4 regions of the Mesorhizobium sp. 113-3-3 genome follow, and region 1 is predicted to be linked to each of the others. Evidence: predicted binding sites of a transcription regulator. Region 1 holds the regulator's gene; each other region holds the start of a gene.

What was found. The regulator HrcA, encoded in region 1, represses chaperone genes, less so after heat shock. The targets are predictions, from matches to a motif close to GTTAGCACTCNCNNNNNGNGAGTGCTAAC.
Region 2: groES (co-chaperone GroES) is a predicted target of HrcA. The motif match lies at 2,733-2,761, and genes of this name have one in related genera.
Region 3: groES (co-chaperone GroES) is a predicted target of HrcA. The motif match lies at 2,451-2,479, and genes of this name have one in related genera.
Region 4: JG746_RS13395 (co-chaperone GroES) is a predicted target of HrcA. The motif match lies at 2,799-2,827, and genes of this name have one in related genera.

Annotation. Positions count from the first base shown of each region.
Region 1 covers NZ_AP023243.1:862,539-867,413, reverse strand. Annotated here, with positions in the region: gene JG746_RS04030 (PQQ-dependent sugar dehydrogenase) at 78-1,448, opposite strand; gene JG746_RS04025 (hypothetical protein) at 1,542-1,739, opposite strand; gene hrcA (heat-inducible transcriptional repressor HrcA) at 1,780-2,862, opposite strand; gene rph (ribonuclease PH) at 3,021-3,737, shown strand; gene JG746_RS04010 (VOC family protein) at 3,921-4,331, shown strand; gene rdgB (RdgB/HAM1 family non-canonical purine NTP pyrophosphatase) at 4,331-4,875, shown strand, end outside.
Region 2 covers NZ_AP023243.1:4,806,613-4,811,487, reverse strand. Annotated here, with positions in the region: gene JG746_RS23615 (TadE/TadG family type IV pilus assembly protein) at 1-278, opposite strand, end outside; gene groL (chaperonin GroEL) at 655-2,310, opposite strand; gene groES (co-chaperone GroES) at 2,373-2,669, opposite strand; gene JG746_RS23600 (TetR/AcrR family transcriptional regulator) at 2,847-3,473, opposite strand; gene JG746_RS23595 (MFS transporter) at 3,599-4,783, shown strand; gene JG746_RS23590 (D-arabinono-1,4-lactone oxidase) at 4,851-4,875, shown strand, end outside.
Region 3 covers NZ_AP023244.1:293,245-298,119, reverse strand. Annotated here, with positions in the region: gene repB (plasmid partitioning protein RepB) at 1-128, shown strand, start outside; gene repC (plasmid replication protein RepC) at 285-1,490, shown strand; gene groES (co-chaperone GroES) at 2,531-2,827, shown strand; gene groL (chaperonin GroEL) at 2,890-4,551, shown strand; gene JG746_RS35530 (DUF1173 domain-containing protein) at 4,692-4,875, opposite strand, start outside.
Region 4 covers NZ_AP023243.1:2,766,078-2,770,952, reverse strand. Annotated here, with positions in the region: gene JG746_RS13410 (GYD domain-containing protein) at 1-171, opposite strand, end outside; gene JG746_RS13405 (hypothetical protein) at 452-610, opposite strand; gene groL (chaperonin GroEL) at 743-2,371, opposite strand; gene JG746_RS13395 (co-chaperone GroES) at 2,433-2,747, opposite strand; gene JG746_RS13390 (hypothetical protein) at 2,994-3,248, shown strand; gene JG746_RS13385 (DUF1488 domain-containing protein) at 3,245-3,511, shown strand; gene JG746_RS13380 (DUF6500 family protein) at 3,579-3,800, opposite strand; gene JG746_RS13375 (hypothetical protein) at 3,844-4,035, opposite strand; gene JG746_RS13370 (hypothetical protein) at 4,041-4,247, opposite strand; gene JG746_RS13365 (sensor domain-containing diguanylate cyclase) at 4,831-4,875, opposite strand, start outside.

The sequences.
Region 1 (4,875 bases):
CGGATTGCCCCGAATTGCCCCTGCAATTCGGTTTCGGCAATCCGGGTGAGGGGGTCTGCGCTGCCGAGTAATGTCCCTCAGGAACGCCCGCCATCATAGGTCACGCGCCAGATCGTGCCGTTGCCGTCCTCGGTCACGATCAGCGCGCCGTCATGGGCTACGGCCACCCCCACCGGTCGGCCCCAGACCTCGCCGTTGGAAACGACGAAGCCGGTCATGAAGTCCTCGTATTCGCCGGTCGGCTTGCCGTCCTTGAACAGCAGGCGGACGATTTTGTAGCCGGTCCTGTTGCCGCGATTCCACGAACCGTGCAGGGCGACAAACGCATCGCCCCGGTATTCCTTGGGAAAACCGCTGTCGGCGGGCAGGTCCTTGCGGTCGTAGAAGGCGATGTTGAGCGGCGCCGAATGCGCCTGCATCAGCACGTCGGGAATGGTCGCCTTGCCGGCGAGGTCGGGGCGCGCGCCCTTGTGGCGGGGATCCTCGTGGTTGCCGATATAGTACCAGGGCCAGCCGTAGTACGCGCCGTCCTTGACCGACGTGGCGTATTCGAACGGCACATTGTCGCCCAGCGCGTCGCGCTCGTTGACAACGCACCACAGCGCGCCCGTCGCCGGCTGGATGGTCATGCCGGAACAATTGCGCAAGCCGGTGGCGACGATGCGGCCGTTCTTGCCGTCCGGATCGAAGGCCTGCACGTCGGCGCGCCCCTCTTCGGAGCCCCAGGTCGCGCCGAGTGGCTTCGATGTCACCCAGGCGTCGAGGCCGCCCTCCGGCGCCTTGCCCATGTCCTCGGCGACATTCGAGCCCGAACCGACCGACAGATAGAGCGTCTTGCCGTCAGGCGAAAAGGCGATGTCGCGGGTCCAGTGATGGTTCGCGGGAATGTTGGCGACGATGATTTCCGGTTCGCCGGATGCCTTCAGTTCGCCCTTCTGATAGGCGAAGCGCACGATGCTGTCGCTGTTGGCGACATAGACCCATTGCGGGTCATCGCCCGGCGGATAGAAGGCGATGCCATAGGGCTGATTGAGATTGCCGGCGAAAATGCCGTCCTCGGCGGGCCTGGCGCTGTCCTTGGCCAGGCGATAGACGCGGACTTGGTTGGCCTCGCTGTCGGCGACGAACAGGTCGCCATTGGGCGCGACGCGCACGGCGCGCGGATTGTCGATGCCGGACGCGATCAGCTCGGCCGAAAAACCCGGCGGCAATTGCGGCTTCGCGCCCGCCGGCATGTCGGCAAGCCCGGCGCTGTTCGAGGCCGACTTGGTGACGTAGGGTTTTGGCAGGTCTTCCGGTTTGATCAGGCGGCGCACGCCCGGCCTGTCGGCGCGCCAGTCGCCGAAGGCGGCCGCACCCTTCAGGACGGGCTGATCGGCCTGCTGGGCGAATGCCGCGCTTGTCATGAGAAAGAGTGCTGGAAGCACCAGTCCGGCCAATCGGATCATTTTGTCCTCCATCTGGTCGCGAAGGAAACCAACGGCCGATCTGTCCCCGGGTTCCGCCTCACACGACGAGTTGAGGGGAAGCAGGTTCCCTGCCTATGTCCCGGCAGCCAGGAAATCGTCGTCGAGGCGTTTTTCCAGCGCGACGAGATCGGCCGGCAGCGGCAAGCCCATGGCGCGCATTTCCTGCAGCTTCTCGCGCAATTGTTCCTGGATTTCGTGCTGGTCTTCCGGCTGGTTGACCATCTCCTCGAGCAGCAGGCTGATCCGGGCCTTGAGTTCTTCGAGCGCCATTGTTTTTCTCCTTGCTGCCCGTCTCTTGCCGTCCGGGGCGCTACCTTAGCATGCGCGAAATCAGCTGCGCGGTATAATCGACCATCGGCACGATGCGGGCGTAGTTCAACCGGGTCGGGCCGATGACGCCGAGCGCGCCGACGACGCGGGCATCCTTGTCGCGATAGGGCGCGACCACCAGCGACGAGCCCGACAGCGAAAACAGCTTGTTTTCCGAACCGATGAAGATGCGCACGCCCGATCCCTGCTCGGCGAGGTCAAGCAGCTGGATCAGACCGTCCTGCGTCTCCATGTCCTCGAACAAGTGCCGCAGGAGTTCGATATCGGCCTGGGCGGTGACGTTTTCGAGCAGGTTGGCGCGGCCGCGCACGATGAGCCGTGCCGGCAGGCCGCTTTCGGCGCCCGCCCACACCGCCAGCCCTTTCTCGACGAGGTCCTGCGACAGTGTATCCAGCGCCGCTCTCGTCTCTTCCTTGATGCGGGCGATTTCGGTGCGCGCTTCGGCCAGCGTGCGGCCGCGGATATGCGCGTTGAGGAAATTCGAGGCTTCATGCAGTTGCGAGACGGTGATGCCGGCGGGCAGCTCGACGACGCGGTTCTCGACGTCGCCATTCTGCGACACCAGCACGGCAAGCGCCTTGGTCGGCTCCAGCTGGATGAACTCGATATGCTTCAGCGCCACCTCGTTCTTGGCGGCCAGCACCAGGCCGGCGCCGCGCGACATGCCCGACAGCATCTGGCTGGCCTCGGTCAGCATGTGCTCCAGTGTCGCGCCGGAACCGGAGGCGCGCACCTGCGCCTCGATGGTGCGGCGCTCCTCGTCTGAGAGGTCGCCAAGTTCCATGAAGGCATCGACGAAGAAGCGCAGGCCCGCCTGCGTCGGCAGCCGGCCGGCGGAGATGTGCGGTGCGTAGATCAGCCCGAGATGCTCGAGGTCGCTCATCACATTGCGGATGGTGGCCGGCGACAGCGAGGAAGGCAGGATGCGCGACAGGCTGCGCGAGCCCACGGGCTCGCCATCCCTGAGATAGGAATCGACGATGCGCCGGAAGATGTCACGAGAGCGCATGTCGAGTGATTGAAGTGCAAGCGACTGCGAACCGGGATCGATTGCCTTGGTCATTCGGCCAAAAACCTCCTTGTTCAGGATATAGACTTCGGCGCGGTGGACGCAACCCGGTCTCTCGTGTCGGCTCACCGGGTCCGTTTTCCTTTGCGCGCCGCCCCCCATGCGTCTAAAAGCCGGCCACGATTCCGAAAAATGACTGGAAAGAAGCCTGAATGCGCCCCTCCAAACGCCAATTCGACGAAATGCGCGCCATCTCCTTCGAGCGCGGCGTCTCCAAGCACGCCGAAGGTTCGTGCCTGGTGAAGTTCGGCGACACCCATGTCTTGTGCACCGCCAGCCTCGAGGAAAAGGTGCCGGGCTGGATGCGCAATTCCGGCAAGGGCTGGGTGACGGCCGAATATGGCATGCTGCCGCGCTCGACTGGCGAGCGAATGCGCCGCGAGGCCTCGGCCGGCAAGCAGGGCGGCCGCACGCTCGAAATCCAGCGCCTCATCGGCCGCTCCTTGCGCGCGGTGGTCGATCTGCAGGCGCTGGGCGAACAGCAGATCACCGTCGACTGCGACGTCATCCAGGCCGATGGCGGCACCCGCACCGCCTCGATCACCGGCGGCTGGGTGGCGCTGTACGACTGCCTGCGCTGGATGGAAGCGCGCCAGATGGCCAGCGTCGCCAAGGTGCTGAAAGACCACGTCGCGGCGATTTCCTGCGGCATCCATGACGGCCAGCCGGTCATCGATCTCGATTATCTCGAGGATTCCGCGGCCGGCACCGACGCCAATTTCGTCATGACCGGCAAGGGGGGCATCGTCGAGATCCAGGGCACCGCCGAGGGCGAGCCTTTCTCGGAGGACCAGTTTGCCGAATTGATGGGCCTGGCCAAGAAAGGCATCCAGCGCCTGGTGAGTTTGCAGCAGATGGCGGTGGCTTAGGATTTAGATGCCGAGCGTGAGTGCCCCCCTCTGGCCTGCCGGCCATCTCCCCCTCAAGGGGGGAGATCAGATGTTGCCTTGGCCTTCGCCAATCGCCAACGTCGCACAAGGGATGCCGGCGCAGCCACAGCCACTCTCCCCCCTCGAGGGGGAGATGCCCGGCAGGGCAGAGGGGGGCGCCTCGTGATACCCTCTGCAATCCTGGAATCCGCGCTCTACGTCACCGACCTTCCGGCCGCCGAAACGTTCTACACCGACATCCTCGGCCTCACCCTGCTCGGCAAGGTCGACGGCCGCCATCTCTTCTTCCGCTGTGGACCAGGCGTGCTGCTGGTATTCAATGCCGAAGCGACGAAAATACCTCCGGCGCCGGATGCCCGGCTGCCGGTGCCGCCGCACGGCGCGGTCGGCGAGGGTCACCTCTGCTTTGCCGCAACCGCCGCCGAAATCATGGCCTGGAAAGCGCATCTGGAGGCAAAAAGAATCGCCATCGAAAGCGAATTCGAATGGCCGCAAGGTGGCCGTTCGCTCTATATACGCGACCCCTCGGGCAATTCGATCGAGTTCGCCGAGCCGAGAATCTGGGGCCTTTGATGCATACACTTGATGGCAAGAAGATCGTCGTCGCCAGCCACAATGCCGGCAAGCTGCGCGAATTCGCCGATTTGATGGGGCCGTTCGGTTTCGAGGCGAAGTCGGCCAAGGACTATGGCCTGCCGGAGCCTGACGAGACCGGCACGACTTTCGAGGAAAACGCCTACATCAAGGCGCTGGCCGCCGCGAAGGCGACCGGCCTGCCGGCGCTGTCGGACGATTCTGGGCTCTGCGTCGACGCGCTCGACGGCGCGCCCGGCGTCTACACCGCCAACTGGGCCGAAACCGCTGACGGCAGCAGGGATTTCGCCATGGCCATGCAGCGCACCGAAGTGGCGCTGCAGGAGGTCGGCGCCGCCTCGGCCGAGCAGCGCAAGGGCCGCTTCGTCGCCGTCATTTGTCTCGCGTTTCCCGACGGCGCGGCCGAATATTATCGCGGCGAGGCCGAGGGCACGCTGGTCTGGCCGCCGCGCGGCGAGCTTGGCTTCGGCTATGATCCGGTGTTCTTGCCCAATGGCTTCGACAAGACGTTCGGCGAGATGAG
Region 2 (4,875 bases), 3.2 Mb from region 1:
ACCAGGCTGACCTGTACATTGGCGGCGGGAACGCCGTTGAGCACCGCGACGCCGACGGCGGTGGCAGTCATCTGCGAAGTGGACTTGTTCACATTATAGGCGAGGGCGCCCGCATAGGCCGACAGGTCGGCCACGCGCTGATTGTCGGCCCGCTCGACCAGCGCCGCGCCATATTCGGTCACCAGCGCGGCCATGCCGATCAGGACCGGCATCACCAGTGCCGAGATGATCAGCACGTTGCCGTCGCGGTTCCGCAAAAATCGCCGGAAAAACTGCATCGATGGTCACCAGACACGCCACACGCTGGAGCAACCTCGCCGTGCTCTCGCGCTTTAGTAACCGCGAATGTGTTAAGAAATATTGTCTGACAAATTTACGCAATATCGCCAAAGTGCAATCGAAGTTGCTGATTTTGCTGGGAAAATTCTCATGAAGAGGAACTGCCCGATCGGGTGGAGCAGAGCCGATGGCCGCCATTGTCGCAGGAAACCAAGGGCAAGGCGGTGTGGTTAGGGCAAGACAACGAAAAAGGGCGCCGTGCGGCGCCCTTTCCGTAAGCTTAGCTGGATTGGCTGGATTAGAAATCCATGCCGCCACTCAAGCCCGCTTACGGACTTGAGCCATGTTGGTTCATGGGCGTGCTTTATGGACTTCTTAGAAGTCCATGCCGCCCATGCCGCCCATGCCGCCACCGCCCATGCCGCCGGGCATGCCGCCGCCAGCCGACTCCTTCTTCGGAGCCTCCGCGATCATGGCTTCGGTGGTGACCAGCAGGCCGGCGACCGAGGCCGCGTCCTGGAGAGCCGTGCGCACAACCTTGACCGGATCGACGATACCCATGGCGATCATGTCGCCATATTCGCCGGTCTGGGCGTTGTAGCCGAAGGTCGCGCCCTTGTTCTCAAGGATCTTGCCGGCAACGATCGAAGCTTCCGCACCGGCGTTCGAGGCGATCTGGCGGGCCGGAGCCTGCAGCGCACGACGCACGATGTTGATGCCAGCAGCCTGGTCGGCATTGGCGCCGGTGGCCTTGATGTTGGCCGAAGCGCGCAGCAGGGCCACGCCACCGCCGGCAACGATGCCTTCTTCCACGGCCGCGCGGGTCGCGTTCAGGGCGTCGTCAACGCGGTCCTTCTTTTCCTTGACTTCGACTTCCGTCGCACCGCCGACGCGGATCACCGCAACGCCGCCCGCGAGCTTCGCGAGACGTTCCTGCAGCTTCTCCTTGTCGTAGTCCGAAGTGGTCTCTTCGATCTGCTGCTTGATCTGGGCAACGCGGCCCTGGATCTCGGCCTTCTTGCCGGCGCCGTCGACGATGGTGGTGTTCTCCTTGGAGATCGACACCTTCTTGGCGCGGCCGAGCATGTTGAGGCCGACATTCTCGAGCTTGATGCCGAGGTCTTCCGAAATGACCTGGCCACCGGTGAGGATGGCGATGTCTTCCAGCATGGCCTTGCGGCGATCACCGAAGCCCGGCGCCTTGACGGCGGCGATCTTCAGGCCGCCACGCAGCTTGTTGACGACCAGCGTGGCCAGGGCCTCGCCTTCGACGTCTTCCGAGATGATGAGCAGCGGCTTCGAGGTCTGCACGACAGCTTCGAGAACCGGCAGCATGGCCTGCAGGTTGGAGAGCTTCTTCTCGTGGAGCAGGATGTAGGCGTCCTCGAGATCGGCAACCATCTTGTCGGCGTTGGTGACGAAGTAGGGCGAGAGATAGCCGCGGTCGAACTGCATGCCTTCGACGACTTCGAGTTCGGTCTCGGCGGTCTTGGCTTCCTCGACGGTGATGACGCCTTCGTTGCCGACCTTCTGCATCGCTTCCGCGATCATCTTGCCGACCGACTCGTCGCCATTGGCCGAGATCGTGCCGACCTGGGCAACTTCCTCGGAGGTCTTGATCTTCTTGGCAGCCTTGCCGAGAGCCGTGACGACTTCGGTGACGGCGAGGTCAATGCCGCGCTTCAGGTCCATCGGGTTCATGCCGGCGGCAACCGCCTTGTGGCCTTCCTGGACGATCGACTGAGCCAGAACGGTCGCGGTCGTGGTGCCGTCGCCGGCGATGTCGTTGGTCTTCGAAGCAACTTCGCGGACCATCTGCGCGCCCATGTTCTCGAACTTGTCCTCAAGCTCGATTTCCTTGGCGACGGTGACGCCGTCCTTGGTGATGCGCGGTGCGCCGAACGACTTGTCGATGACGACGTTGCGGCCCTTGGGGCCGAGCGTGACCTTCACCGCGTCGGCGAGGATGTTGACGCCGCGCAGCATGCGCTCACGGGCATCACGGGAGAATTTTACGTCTTTAGCAGCCATTTTTAGCTCCTGGCAGGGGCTTGGGATAAAGCCCGGAATTCAGTTGACGGTGAGGCCGATGATCAGCCGATGATGCCCATGATGTCGGATTCCTTCATGATCAGAAGGTCCTCGCCATTGAGCTTGACTTCGGTGCCCGACCACTTGCCGAACAGGATGCGGTCACCAGCCTTGACGTCCAGGGGGACCAGCTTGCCGCTTTCGTCGCGCGCGCCGGAGCCGACGGCGATGATCTCGCCTTCCTGCGGCTTTTCCTTCGCCGTATCCGGGATGATGATCCCGCCGGCGGTCTTGGATTCGGATTCGACCCGGCGAACGACCACGCGGTCATGAAGCGGGCGGAACTTCGACTTTGCCATTTTTTCTTCCTCGAATGAGAACGGTGAGAAACAGTTCCTCCGTCCGGCGAAGCCGGACACATAGTTAGCACTCACCAATGGCGAGTGCTAACGTGGCGCTGAAATAGGCCGCCGACCCGTGAGAGTCAAGGCGCTCGGCAGCCGCGAAAGGCGGTAATTTTTTCCACGGATTGCGGCTTAGAGAAACAACCGCAGCTGTGTGTGGATGATCGACCGGTAATCCTCGATGGTCCGACGGCTTTCCGCTTCGCCTTCCGCGAGCGCCAGGCGCACCACGCCGCCGGCGAGCTGGAAGATCAACAGAACCATGCGTTCGAACTGCTCATGCTTGCCCGGCTCGATCAAGGCGGTGACATGGTCGCAGAACATCCTGGCCTGATACCGGGTTTCGGCGATGTCGAGATTTTTCAACGCCTTGTCGGCCTGGATGGCGTTCTGCAGATCCTGGATGGCGGGATCGCCGGCGACGCGGCCGAGGTAGTCGTCAAGCAGCCGGTCGGCGGCGGCGATCACGTCCCTGGCTTCGCGGACATCGGCGAGGATATCGGTCAATCGCGCGCGGCTCACCTCCGAAAACCGCTCGTAAAGCATCGCCAGGATCGCCGACTTGTTGGGGAAGTAGTGATAGACGGTGGCGATCGGTCCGCCCGCCAGCGCGCCGACTTCCTTCATGGTGACGGCATCGATGCCCTTTTCGCCGATCAGCCGCATGGTCGTCGACAGGATGGCGTCGATGCGCTCGCGGCTGCGCTCCTGCTTGGGCTTGCGCCTCGGTTCGGTCGCTGTTCGCCTTGCTTGTGTCATGCACCGGTCTTTCGCACGAATTGCCAAATTCTGGTTGACAAAAAATCTGATCAAGTATCAGTTTCCGAAATGCTGACAGGTTGTCAGCTTTTTTGCCGTGCGGCAAGGGACGTTGGGAGGCGGCTTTGGCATCTGGTGACGCGCAGGCCGGAAGCGGCGACTGGCTGGTCGGCAACCCGACCGGCGGGCAGCTTGCCTCGGCGCTGTGGATCGGGTCGGTCGGCCTGCTCATTCTCGGCCTGCAGCCCGTCCTGCTCGGCGCGCTCTACACGGAGGGCCATGTCAGCGGGGACGAACTGGCGCTGGTCGCCACCGCCGAGATGATCGCCATCGCCATCGGTTCGGCGATCGTCGCGATGTTGCTCTCGGCCCGCAACATGCGCTGGAAAAGTGCGGTGCTGCTGCTCCTGCTGGCGCTGGCGAATGTCTGGACGGCCTATGCCGGCGGCGCCAATCCGCTGATGGAGGCACGCGCCCTGGCGGGGCTTGCCGAAGGCGGACTGGTTGCCGTCGCCACCGAATTGATCGCCCGTTCGCGGCGGGCCGAACGCATCGGCGGCTTCTTCGTCACCATGCAGACCCTGGCGCAATGCGCGCTGGCCCTGCTTCTGGCGCTCTATGTAATCCCGGCCGCCGGATCGGCTGGCGGCTTCCTCATTCTCGCGGTCGTCTGTGTCCTGTCGCTCGTCGTCGCCTTCGTCGTCCCTGCTGACTATGCCGACCTGCCCAAGGACGAGAACCTGGCCAATGTGCTGACGGTTCCCTCGATCACCGCGCTGTCGTGCGTCTTCTGCTATTTCATGTTCTTCGGCTCGGTCTGGGCGTTTCTGGAACCGCTTGGCGCCCAGTTCGGCATTGATGGCCGCACCGTCGGCCTGATTGTCTCGGCGAGCCTCGCGGTGCAAGTCACGGGCGCAATGACGGCGACCGTGTTCGAAGCGCGCATTGATTACCGCACTGCCATCGCAGTCATTGGCGCCGTCGCGCTGGTCGCCTCGCTCATCCTGGCCAGCGGACCGGCCCTCGCCACCTTCTGGGTCGCCGCCCTGGTCATGGGTTTTATCCTCCTGTTCGTCGTGCCTTACCAGATCCGGCTGGCGATCACGGCCGATGAGACGCGCACCGCCGTGCTCCTGGTGCCGGCCGCGCAGCTCTTCGGCCTGGCGATCGGGCCGGTCGCGGCATCACTGCTCATCGACGGCAAGGATTTCCGCCCGGTTCCGGAATTCGCCGCCGGCAGCGCCCTGGCCAGTGTGCTGTTGCTCGGCCTGTTCATCCTTGTGGCGCGGCGTCGCCGCGCCAGCGCATGATCCCGAAGAATGGAAGCTGGTTTTCGGAAGAGATCATGGTCCAACAAAGAGCCTGACGGGAGGTAACATGTCCAACTGGAGCAACTGGTCCG
Region 3 (4,875 bases), on a different replicon from region 1:
CCGGGAGGGCCTATACGCTCTCCCTCAAGACTGCCGGAGCCGATGAAGGTTTTGGCGGATATCTGACAGAACGGCTGGACGATCTCTATGCCGACTGGCAGGCAAACAGAAAATCGAAGCAGGAGTAAACCGCAAAAGAAAAAGGCCCCCAAACGACCTTAGCCGTGGAAGCCTCTTTCAAAGTTGTCGCAAACTGAGAATCGCATTTCCACGAATCACTGTCAAGAGTCTAGGCGTCGATTCGGCGAGCGGATTTCTTTTGCCTAATTGAAGGCGAAGGAAAAATGGAGACGGGTATTGCAACGACGCCCTTTGGGCGGCGGCCGATGTCGCTTGCCATGCTGGCATCGCAAAACGATTCACGTGAAATCCCCAAGGGCAGGGTCGTCGACAAATGGCAGATCTACCGCAATCTCTGCGAGGGCAAGAGCATCGTCGGCATCGGCGATCGCGCTTTGGCCGTGCTCAATGCGTTGCTATCATTCTATCCCGACAGCGAATTGAGCGAGGAAAACGATCTCATCGTCTTTCCCTCGAACGCACAGCTGTCGCTTAGGGCGCACGGGATGCCGGAGCCCACGGTCAGGCGGCACCTGGCGGCTCTTGTTGACTGCGGGCTGATCATCCGTCGGGATAGCCCGAACGGCAAGCGTTACGCCCGCAAGGGCCGGGGAGGGCAGATCGAGGAAGCATTTGGCTTCTCCCTGGCTCCGCTGCTGGCCCGTGCTTACGAGTTTGAGGCCGCGGCCGAGCGTGTTCGTGCCGGCAACCGGGCGCTCAGGCTTATGCGCGAGCGGATCACCTTGCACCGCCGTGACATCCACAAGCTGATCGAAGCGGCCGTTGACGAAGATGTCCCGGGCGACTGGGGAGGCCTGTGGAAGCGTTTCCGCGGCGTTGTGGAGGCAATCCCGCGCCGAGCCTGCATTGCCGAGCTGGAACCGATCGTGGCTGAGCTTGCCGCATTGCATGACGAAGTGGATAAGCTGCTGGAAATTCACATGAAATCTGCAAATCCGAGCGGCAATGACTCTCAAAATGAGCGGCAGCAATCTGATTCAAACACCGACTCTATTCTTGAATTTGAACCTGCTTTAGAGAAAAGCGAGGCGACGGCCGAGCCCAGGACGAGGACCGCGGAGGCGCCGAAAACATACCCGCTGGGGATGGTGCTGAAGGCCTGTCCCGAAATTGCGGATTATGCCGTCGACGGGATCGGCAATTGGCGCGATCTCATGATAACGGCCGCCCAGGTGCGGGGTTTTCTGGGGGTTTCGCCTTCAGCGTATGAGGAGGCTTGCCATGTGATGGGCCAGGAGACCGCGGCGATCGTGATTGCCTGCATTCTGCAACGGGCGCAGCACATCAACTCGGCTGGCGGTTATATGCGGGTACTCACCGAAAAGGCGAGGGGAGGGGAGTTTTCGGTTGGACCGATGCTGATGGCCGCGCTGAAAGCCAATGGGACGACCTCAAGGATGACAGGATGACTCGCGGCCTGTCATATATCCGGATGGTGGCCCCTCGGGCCGCGGTCATCGGCTTGCTGGTCGCAAACCGTCTCCTGCTGACAGCGAAACCGAACCAGGACCCTCGGTGCAAGACGGATCCGTCGAAAACTGGCTTTTGAGAAGGCCTGTCGGGTCCGGTTTTCAAGCTAAGTCTGAGCACCAGGTCAGCCGGTATTATGTCGCGGGGGATGGCAACGAAAAAGCGCGGCGGATCTGCCCCGGCATGGTCTGCTTTCGGTTGAACGCCGACCCGAAGGATATCCGCCCAGCGCGCTTCGCCGAATTTGTAAACGGCTAGCTCCAGCGACGCCCCTGGCGAGGGGCCGGCCTTCACTGCCATCGCCGCCGGTTGCGCGGCCGAGAAATGTTGAAATTTCCACAATTGACGATAGTCTAGACGCGTCAAAGGCGGGGTCAGAATTGCGTAGGGGGAGATATCATGGAGTATAGATCGCAAATTCCTAATAAAGCTTCTTCTGTATCTACCCATGTCCCTTGAGAAGAGATGGCCGAAATATTGGGTATCGATCCGTGGGAGGAGCCAGTTCGCGCCCGCGACGCGGTTCGCAGTCATCTCGATCGGCTGGTGTGGCTCCTGACTACGGGACTTTTCAAAGACTGACGGCAAAAGCGCTCATAGAATCGGCGCGAATTCTTTGCCGGTTGATGGACCAAATCCGCAGCCGTTGCGCTCGGATGGAAAGCCGTGAAGCTTCCGCTTCGTGTTGCCGTCCGGTGTACAAGGAGTTTCTGACTGTCTGAACGTATGATCGAATGCGGTCTTCGGTCAGGCCTTTGAGCGCGGCACTTGTCGAAGCTGCTGGTCGGTATGGTGATCTGCGGATCGGGTGCAAATCTCACGTGCGTGCTTGTTTTACTCTTCACTCGTCTCCTCTTCCGTCTTGACTAGTACCAGCCGACCGCCTATCCCACCGTCGCGTTAGCACTCGCGTGTGGCGAGTGCTAACGGGCTCCGGCGACGGAGAACCAGTCAACATCCGCACCAGGGATATCCAAAAATGGCAAAGTCGAAGTTCCGCCCGCTTCATGACCGCGTGGTCGTTCGCCGGGTTGAATCCGAATCCAAGACCGCCGGCGGGATCATCATCCCGGATACGGCGAAGGAAAAGCCGCAGGAAGGCGAGATCATCGCCGTCGGTTCCGGCGCCCGCGACGAAGCCGGCAAGCTCGTCCCCCTGGACGTCAAGGCTGGCGACCGCATCCTGTTCGGCAAGTGGTCGGGCACCGAAGTCAAGCTCAATGGCGAAGACCTTCTGATCATGAAGGAATCCGACATCATGGGCATCATCGGCTGAATATCGGCCTCACCGTCATCTAAATCTGCGGGCTCGATCAAAGCCCCTGCCAGGAGCTAAACATGGCTGCCAAAGAAGTAAAATTCTCCCGCGACGCCCGTGAGCGCATGCTGCGCGGCGTCAACATCCTCGCCGACGCGGTGAAGGTCACGCTCGGCCCCAAGGGCCGCAACGTGGTCATCGACAAGTCGTTCGGCGCCCCACGCATCACCAAGGACGGCGTCACCGTCGCCAAGGAAATCGAGCTTGAGGACAAGTTCGAGAACATGGGCGCGCAGATGGTCCGCGAAGTTGCTTCGAAGACCAACGACATCGCCGGCGACGGCACCACGACCGCGACGGTTCTCGCGCAGTCGATCGTCCAGGAAGGCCACAAGGCGGTTGCCGCCGGCATGAACCCGATGGACCTGAAGCGCGGCATCGACCTCGCCGTCACCGAAGTCGTCGTGGCGCTCGGCAAGGCCGCCAAGAAGATCAAGACCTCCGAGGAAGTCGCCCAGGTCGGCACGATCTCGGCCAATGGCGACGAGTCGGTCGGCGCCATGATCGCCGAAGCGATGCAGAAGGTCGGCAACGAGGGCGTCATCACGGTCGAGGAAGCCAAGACCGCCGAGACCGAACTCGAAGTCGTCGAAGGCATGCAGTTCGACCGCGGCTACCTGTCGCCCTACTTCGTCACCAACGCCGACAAGATGGTTGCCGATCTCGAGGACGCCTACATCCTGCTCCACGAGAAGAAGCTCTCCAACCTGCAGGCCATGCTGCCGGTCCTCGAGGCCGTCGTGCAGACCTCCAAGCCGCTGCTCATCATCTCGGAAGACGTCGAAGGCGAGGCCCTGGCCACGCTGGTCGTCAACAAGCTGCGTGGCGGCCTGAAGATCGCCGCCGTCAAGGCGCCGGGCTTCGGTGATCGCCGCAAGGCCATGCTGGAAGACATCGCCATCCTCACCGGTGGCCAGGTCATCTCGGAAGACCTCGGCATCAAGCTCGAGAACGTCGGCCTCAACATGCTCGGCCGCGCCAAGAAGGTGTCGATCTCCAAGGAGAACACCACCATCGTCGACGGCGCCGGCAAGAAGGCCGAGATCCAGGGCCGCGTCGCCCAGATCAAGCAGCAGATCGAGGAGACCACCTCGGACTACGACAAGGAGAAGCTGCAGGAACGTCTCGCGAAGCTCGCGGGCGGCGTTGCCGTGATCCGCGTCGGCGGTGCGACGGAAGTCGAAGTCAAGGAAAAGAAGGACCGCGTCGATGACGCCCTCAACGCGACCCGCGCGGCCGTGGAAGAAGGCATTGTCGCTGGCGGTGGCGTGGCCCTGCTGCGCGCTTCGGCCAACCTCAAGGCCACCGGCGCCAACTCCGACCAGGCCGCCGGCATCAACATCGTGCGTCGTGCGCTGCAGGCTCCGGCCCGCCAGATCGCGGCCAACGCCGGTGCGGAAGCTTCGATCGTTGCCGGCAAGATCCTCGACAACACGGGCGCGACCTTCGGCTACAACGCCCAGACCGGCGAATATGGCGACATGATCGCCATGGGTATCGTCGATCCGGTCAAGGTCGTTCGTACGGCTCTGCAGGATGCGGCCTCGGTCGCCGGCCTGCTGGTCACCACCGAAGCCATGATCGCGGAGGCTCCGAAGAAGGAGTCGGCTGGCGGCGGCATGCCTGGCGGCATGGGCGGCGGCGGCGGCATGGGCGGTATGGGCGGCATGGGGGGTTTCTAAGTCCTCACGGCTCAACAACTCGGGAGGGCGGCAGCAATGCCGCCCTCAGACCGCTGATATTCCCCGTCGATTTTCGGCGGGGTTTTGTTTTATGTGATTGAAGTGCGTTGGAAAGGCGGGCGAGACTCGCCGCCATGGCGTCATGTGACGGGCACACGGTCCTGCCGGACGGGCAATGGCGGCATCTCACCATCGGCCGTCCGCCAGATCCAGGAATCGAACTCCGGTCGTGATGCGATCAATTCGCCCAGCGTCTCCTCATATGCGTGATCGGAAGAAGGAGGAACGACGTAAAGTCCAACCGGTCGCGGCGGAATTTGCAAC
Region 4 (4,875 bases), 1.9 Mb from region 1:
CGGCACCTCGCCATTGACAACGACGTCATAGATGCCGCGCGTGAACATCACGCTGGTCATCTTGCCGCCAACGCTTTCAAAAAGCGCCTTGACCGCAGCCTGCCTGTCCGACCCCTGCATCAATCCTTTGGCGGCATGAGGCGCATAGTTTGCCAAGATCGTCACTTTCATGGGTATTTCCTCCAAATGTCATTGTCTCGTGCCGCTCCATATTCGAGCCGCACGGAGTGATTTATTTTTCGGAACAATTGCAGGCGCCCTGGGACGCGTTGGCGGCCAAGGGCTCGCTGCCACCCAAATATGCGCTGAAGCTAATATAATGACAATACCGGACACGCCGATCGGGCCGACGGGATGTTGTCTGGCTGGACCAAAGCTCGGCCAACGGCATCGAGCTCGCGCCGTTGATGGGCGATGTGGCGCTGACGGCCGGCGGCGTCGCGGCGCAGCCTTACATCGGACGCTTCGGCTCGCCCTTTTGTGGCGTTGCGGTATCTGAATCCGATTTCTTGTGCTTGTCGGCGGCAATCCTGCGGATGCGGTCGAAGCGGCTCTCTTCGGTGGTTTCGGTCGTGACGACCGTCTGTGGCTTCTGCGCGAACACGATCATGGATCGATCTCCTGGGCTAGAGGCCTGTGCGCCGGGAGCGGCCCCCGGCGGTAATATCCGGCTCCTGGAACCGGCGTGGATGCAGCTCAGGCCCGGGAGGCGGCTTCGATGAAGCCACCCCCCGCTGAATCGTTAGTAGCCGCCCATGCCGCCGCCGCCACCGGCAGGCGCCGCATCCTTGGCCGGGATGTCGGTGATCATGGCTTCGGCGGTGATCAGGAGTGCTGCGATCGAGCCGGCGTCCTGCAATGCGGTGCGCACCACTTTCGCCGGATCGACGATGCCGGCCTTGATCATGTCGACATAGGTCTCGTTCTGGGCGTCAAAGCCCTGATTGTGATCCTTGCTGTCGGCGAGCTTGCCGACCACGATCGAACCTTCGACGCCGGAATTCTCGGCGATCTGGCGGATCGGCGCTTCAAGCGCGCGCAGCACGATCGAAATACCGGCGGTGACATCGGCATTGGCGCCGTTGAGGCCGGCCAGCGCCGACCGGGCGCGCAGCAAAGCCACGCCGCCGCCGGGCACGATGCCTTCCTCGACCGCCGCGCGCGTCGCATTCAGCGCGTCGTCGATGCGGTCCTTCTTTTCCTTCACTTCCGACTCGGTGACGCCACCGACACGGATGACGGCAACGCCGCCCGACAGCTTGGCCAGCCGCTCCTGCAGCTTTTCCTTGTCGTAATCTGAGGTCGTCTCCTCGATCTGGCCCTTGATCTGGGCGACGCGCGCCTGGATCGTCGCCTTGGTGCCGGCGCCATCGATGATCGTGGTGGTGTCCTTCTCGATCAGCACGCGCTTGGCGCGGCCGAGCATCTCGATGGTGACGTTTTCGAGCTTGATGCCGAGATCCTCGGAAATCATCTGGCCGGATGTCAGCACGGCGATGTCTTCCAGCATCGCCTTGCGGCGGTCGCCGAAGCCCGGCGCCTTGACGGCAGCGACCTTGAGGCCGCCGCGCAATTTGTTGACGACCAGCGTGGCCAGAGCCTCGCCTTCGACGTCCTCGGAGATAATCAGCAGCGGCCTGCCGCTCTGCACCACCGCTTCGAGGATCGGCAGCATCGCCTGCAGATTGCCGAGCTTCTTCTCGTGGAGGAGCACATAGGGCTCTTCGAGCTCGACACGCATCTTGTCGGCATTGGTGACGAAATACGGGCTGAGATAGCCGCGGTCGAACTGCATGCCTTCGACGACATCGAGTTCGGTTTCGGCGGTCTTGGCTTCCTCGACGGTGATGACGCCGTCATTGCCGACCTTGTCCATCGCCTTGGCGATCATCTCGCCGACGGTGGCGTCGCCATTGGCGGCGATGGTGCCGACCTGGGCGATCTCGGCCGACGACTTGACTTTCTTGGCCTTCGCCTTGATCTCGACGACCACGGCGGCGACCGCCTGGTCGATGCCGCGCTTCAGGTCCATCGGGTTCATGCCGGCGGCAACAAGCTTGGCGCCTTCGCGCAGGATCGAGGCGGCCAGCACGGTCGCGGTGGTGGTGCCGTCGCCGGCCAGGTCGTTGGTCTTGGAGGCCACTTCGCGCACCATCTGCGCGCCCATGTTCTCGAACTTGTCGGCAAGCTCGATTTCCTTGGCGACGGTGACGCCGTCCTTGGTGATGCGCGGCGCGCCATAGGCCTTGTCGATGATGACGTTGCGGCCCTTGGGGCCGAGCGTGACCTTCACCGCATTGGTGAGGATCTCGACGCCGCGCAGCATGCGGTCACGCGCGTCGGTGGCGAATTTGATTTCCTTGGCAGACATTTTTTCAATCCCGTTCGAATTTGGAGTGGACGAACCCCGCGCGGAAGGCGCGGCGCTCCAGTCAGGCGGCCTTCTTGGCTTCGACGCTCTTCTCGATCACGCCCATAATGTCGGCTTCCTTCATGATCAGAAGGTCCTCACCGTCGATCTTGACCTCGGTGCCCGACCATTTGCCGAACAGGATCAGGTCGCCGGCCTTGACGTCGAGCGGCACAAGCGCGCCGTTTTCGTCGCGTGCGCCGGGGCCGATGGCGATGACTTCGCCCTCCTGCGGCTTTTCCTTGGCATTGTCGGGAATGATGATGCCGCCCTTGGATTTGGTATCGCCTTCGGCGCGCCGGATGACGACGCGGTCGTGGAGTGGCCGAAACTTCATGAAAACTTCTTTCTGGGGCCGGCTTAGGCGGCCGCGCCCTTATATAGGCGCTTTGGCACTCGATAGATAGGAGTGCCAAAAATTATTCGCGGCCGGAATTAAATATTGAAAAGTATTATTTCGGCCTGCCGTTTCGTGATATCGCAAAGCAGTCAAATAATTCAAAAAATTGAATTTTGCCGGTCGAGTGCCTATTTATCGGACAAGTTCATTTTCACGATTCCAGGCACCAAGGAGATTTATGCGATGGCCGACGGCAATCAGACGATCATGGAAAAAGCTGAAGCCCGCTTCGTCGACAAGCAGAAGAAGACGGCCGAGCGCAACAAGGCGACAGCCGAGTACATGTCCGAGGCGCGGGCCCGGGAGATCAAGACGGCAAGGCTGCGGGAGTTGCGGCTGGCCAAGGAAGAGGCTGACCGCGTCGCCGAAGCCCTGAACCCGACGCCGAAGAAGAAGCGGGCGACCAAGAAGGCCGCCGCAACGGAGGCAAAAACATGAGCCTGACCTTCCCCAACCGCAGCCGCAGCTATGACGAAGCCGGCAAACGCATCCGCTTCGTCGGCCATGACGGCATGTTCCAGATTTCCTTCTCGGTAGCCGCCGACGCGATGACCAGGATGCAGCCGGCAACCGCGGCCAATGAGGCCGGTTACCTCGCAACATTCGACACGCAGAGCAGCGCCATCCGCGACGTGGCGTCGAAGGCCTATGACCGCACGCGCAAGAGCATGTATGTGCTGACGGCCGACGACTTCGGCTGATCAGCCCTATGCATGTCGCTCAAAAGTGACCCCGGTTTTGAGATAACGACATGCATAGAAACAAAGATCAAAGGTCCATGTCCTCGACCATCGTGCGTATCTTCGCGGCCTTTTCGAAATGGTCGAGGCGGTGGGTCCTGATCCACCATTCCGCTGCTTCCATCAGCAGTTCGGGGTCGTCATTCCTGTTGGCGAAAAACGCGTAGAACGACAGGCCGACGCCAGGGCCTTTCTCGGAAATCTTGCGGTCGCAGACCTCCAGTATCTTTTGCTTCAGGCTGGCTCTCACGGGAATCCTCTTGTTTTTATGCCGCGGGGTCTTGGCCCCCCGTTCAACCCTTGCGCTCCGCCCTTTCGCGGCGCCGGATGTCGCCGACATTCATCTGCACGACCATGTCCTCGGCCTCGCGCGGGCTCATGCCGACCATCACCTTTTGCCTGATCATCGCAGGCTGGCCGGTGAAGACATCGACGATCGCCCAACTCTGGGGCAGATCCATGCGCAGCGCATAGCGATTTGCCATGATCCTCAGCCCTGCAACATGAAAAACACCGTGCCCAGGACCAGCATCGTCCAGGCGATCACCGACAGCTTCAACGCCATGCCGCCATGCGCGGCCACAAGCTCCCGCAAGCGCGGCACGATGCCAGCCGAAGCGGTTGGCACCGCCGCGACGGCGACGGATGGCTTGACGCCAAGTTTCCCAAAGACCGGCAGCGATGACGGTTCACGCACGAAAATGACCTCGAATGCCGGGGAAGATCGGAGCGAGCAGGCTCGCGCCCCTGCCATAGCACTCTTTTCGCGAGCGCCCTGCATGCCAAATGCAGATAGGTGGTTTTAACCTCGGCCCCATGCCGGCGTGAGCATGTCCGTCGCAGGCGACAACGACCGCAACCGCACAAATCGGCCGCGACAAGTGGTCGGGCACAGGGGTCTCGGCTGTAGGATTTTGGAGGCCTCGCCTCGGGATCGAACCGAGGCTTCAGAGATTTGCCGTCTCCAGCGTAGCCGCTCCGCCACGAGGCCATTGCGACCGAACTAACGGGGAAATGCTTGCGGAAACGTTAAGCCCGACCGCTGTTCTGTCGGCACTTTGCGAAATGTCGGCTGGCAGCGCTCTTTGGCAGACGCCTCGCCCCCGAAACCCCGAAGGCGTGAGCGCTGCCATGGGCGGGTATCCTGGCTGCGCGGACAAGAAATGACCGACGCTGCGCGCCGCCTGGTGATTCAGAACTTCAAATCACAGCCCTAACACTTTGTTTACAAATGACTCCAAAGGTAAGCCTGCCAGGCCTCCCCTGAAAAACGCAGGCCTTCACGCCGCGGCGCTCCGGCCTTTCGCGCCGGCCTCGGCCTTGAA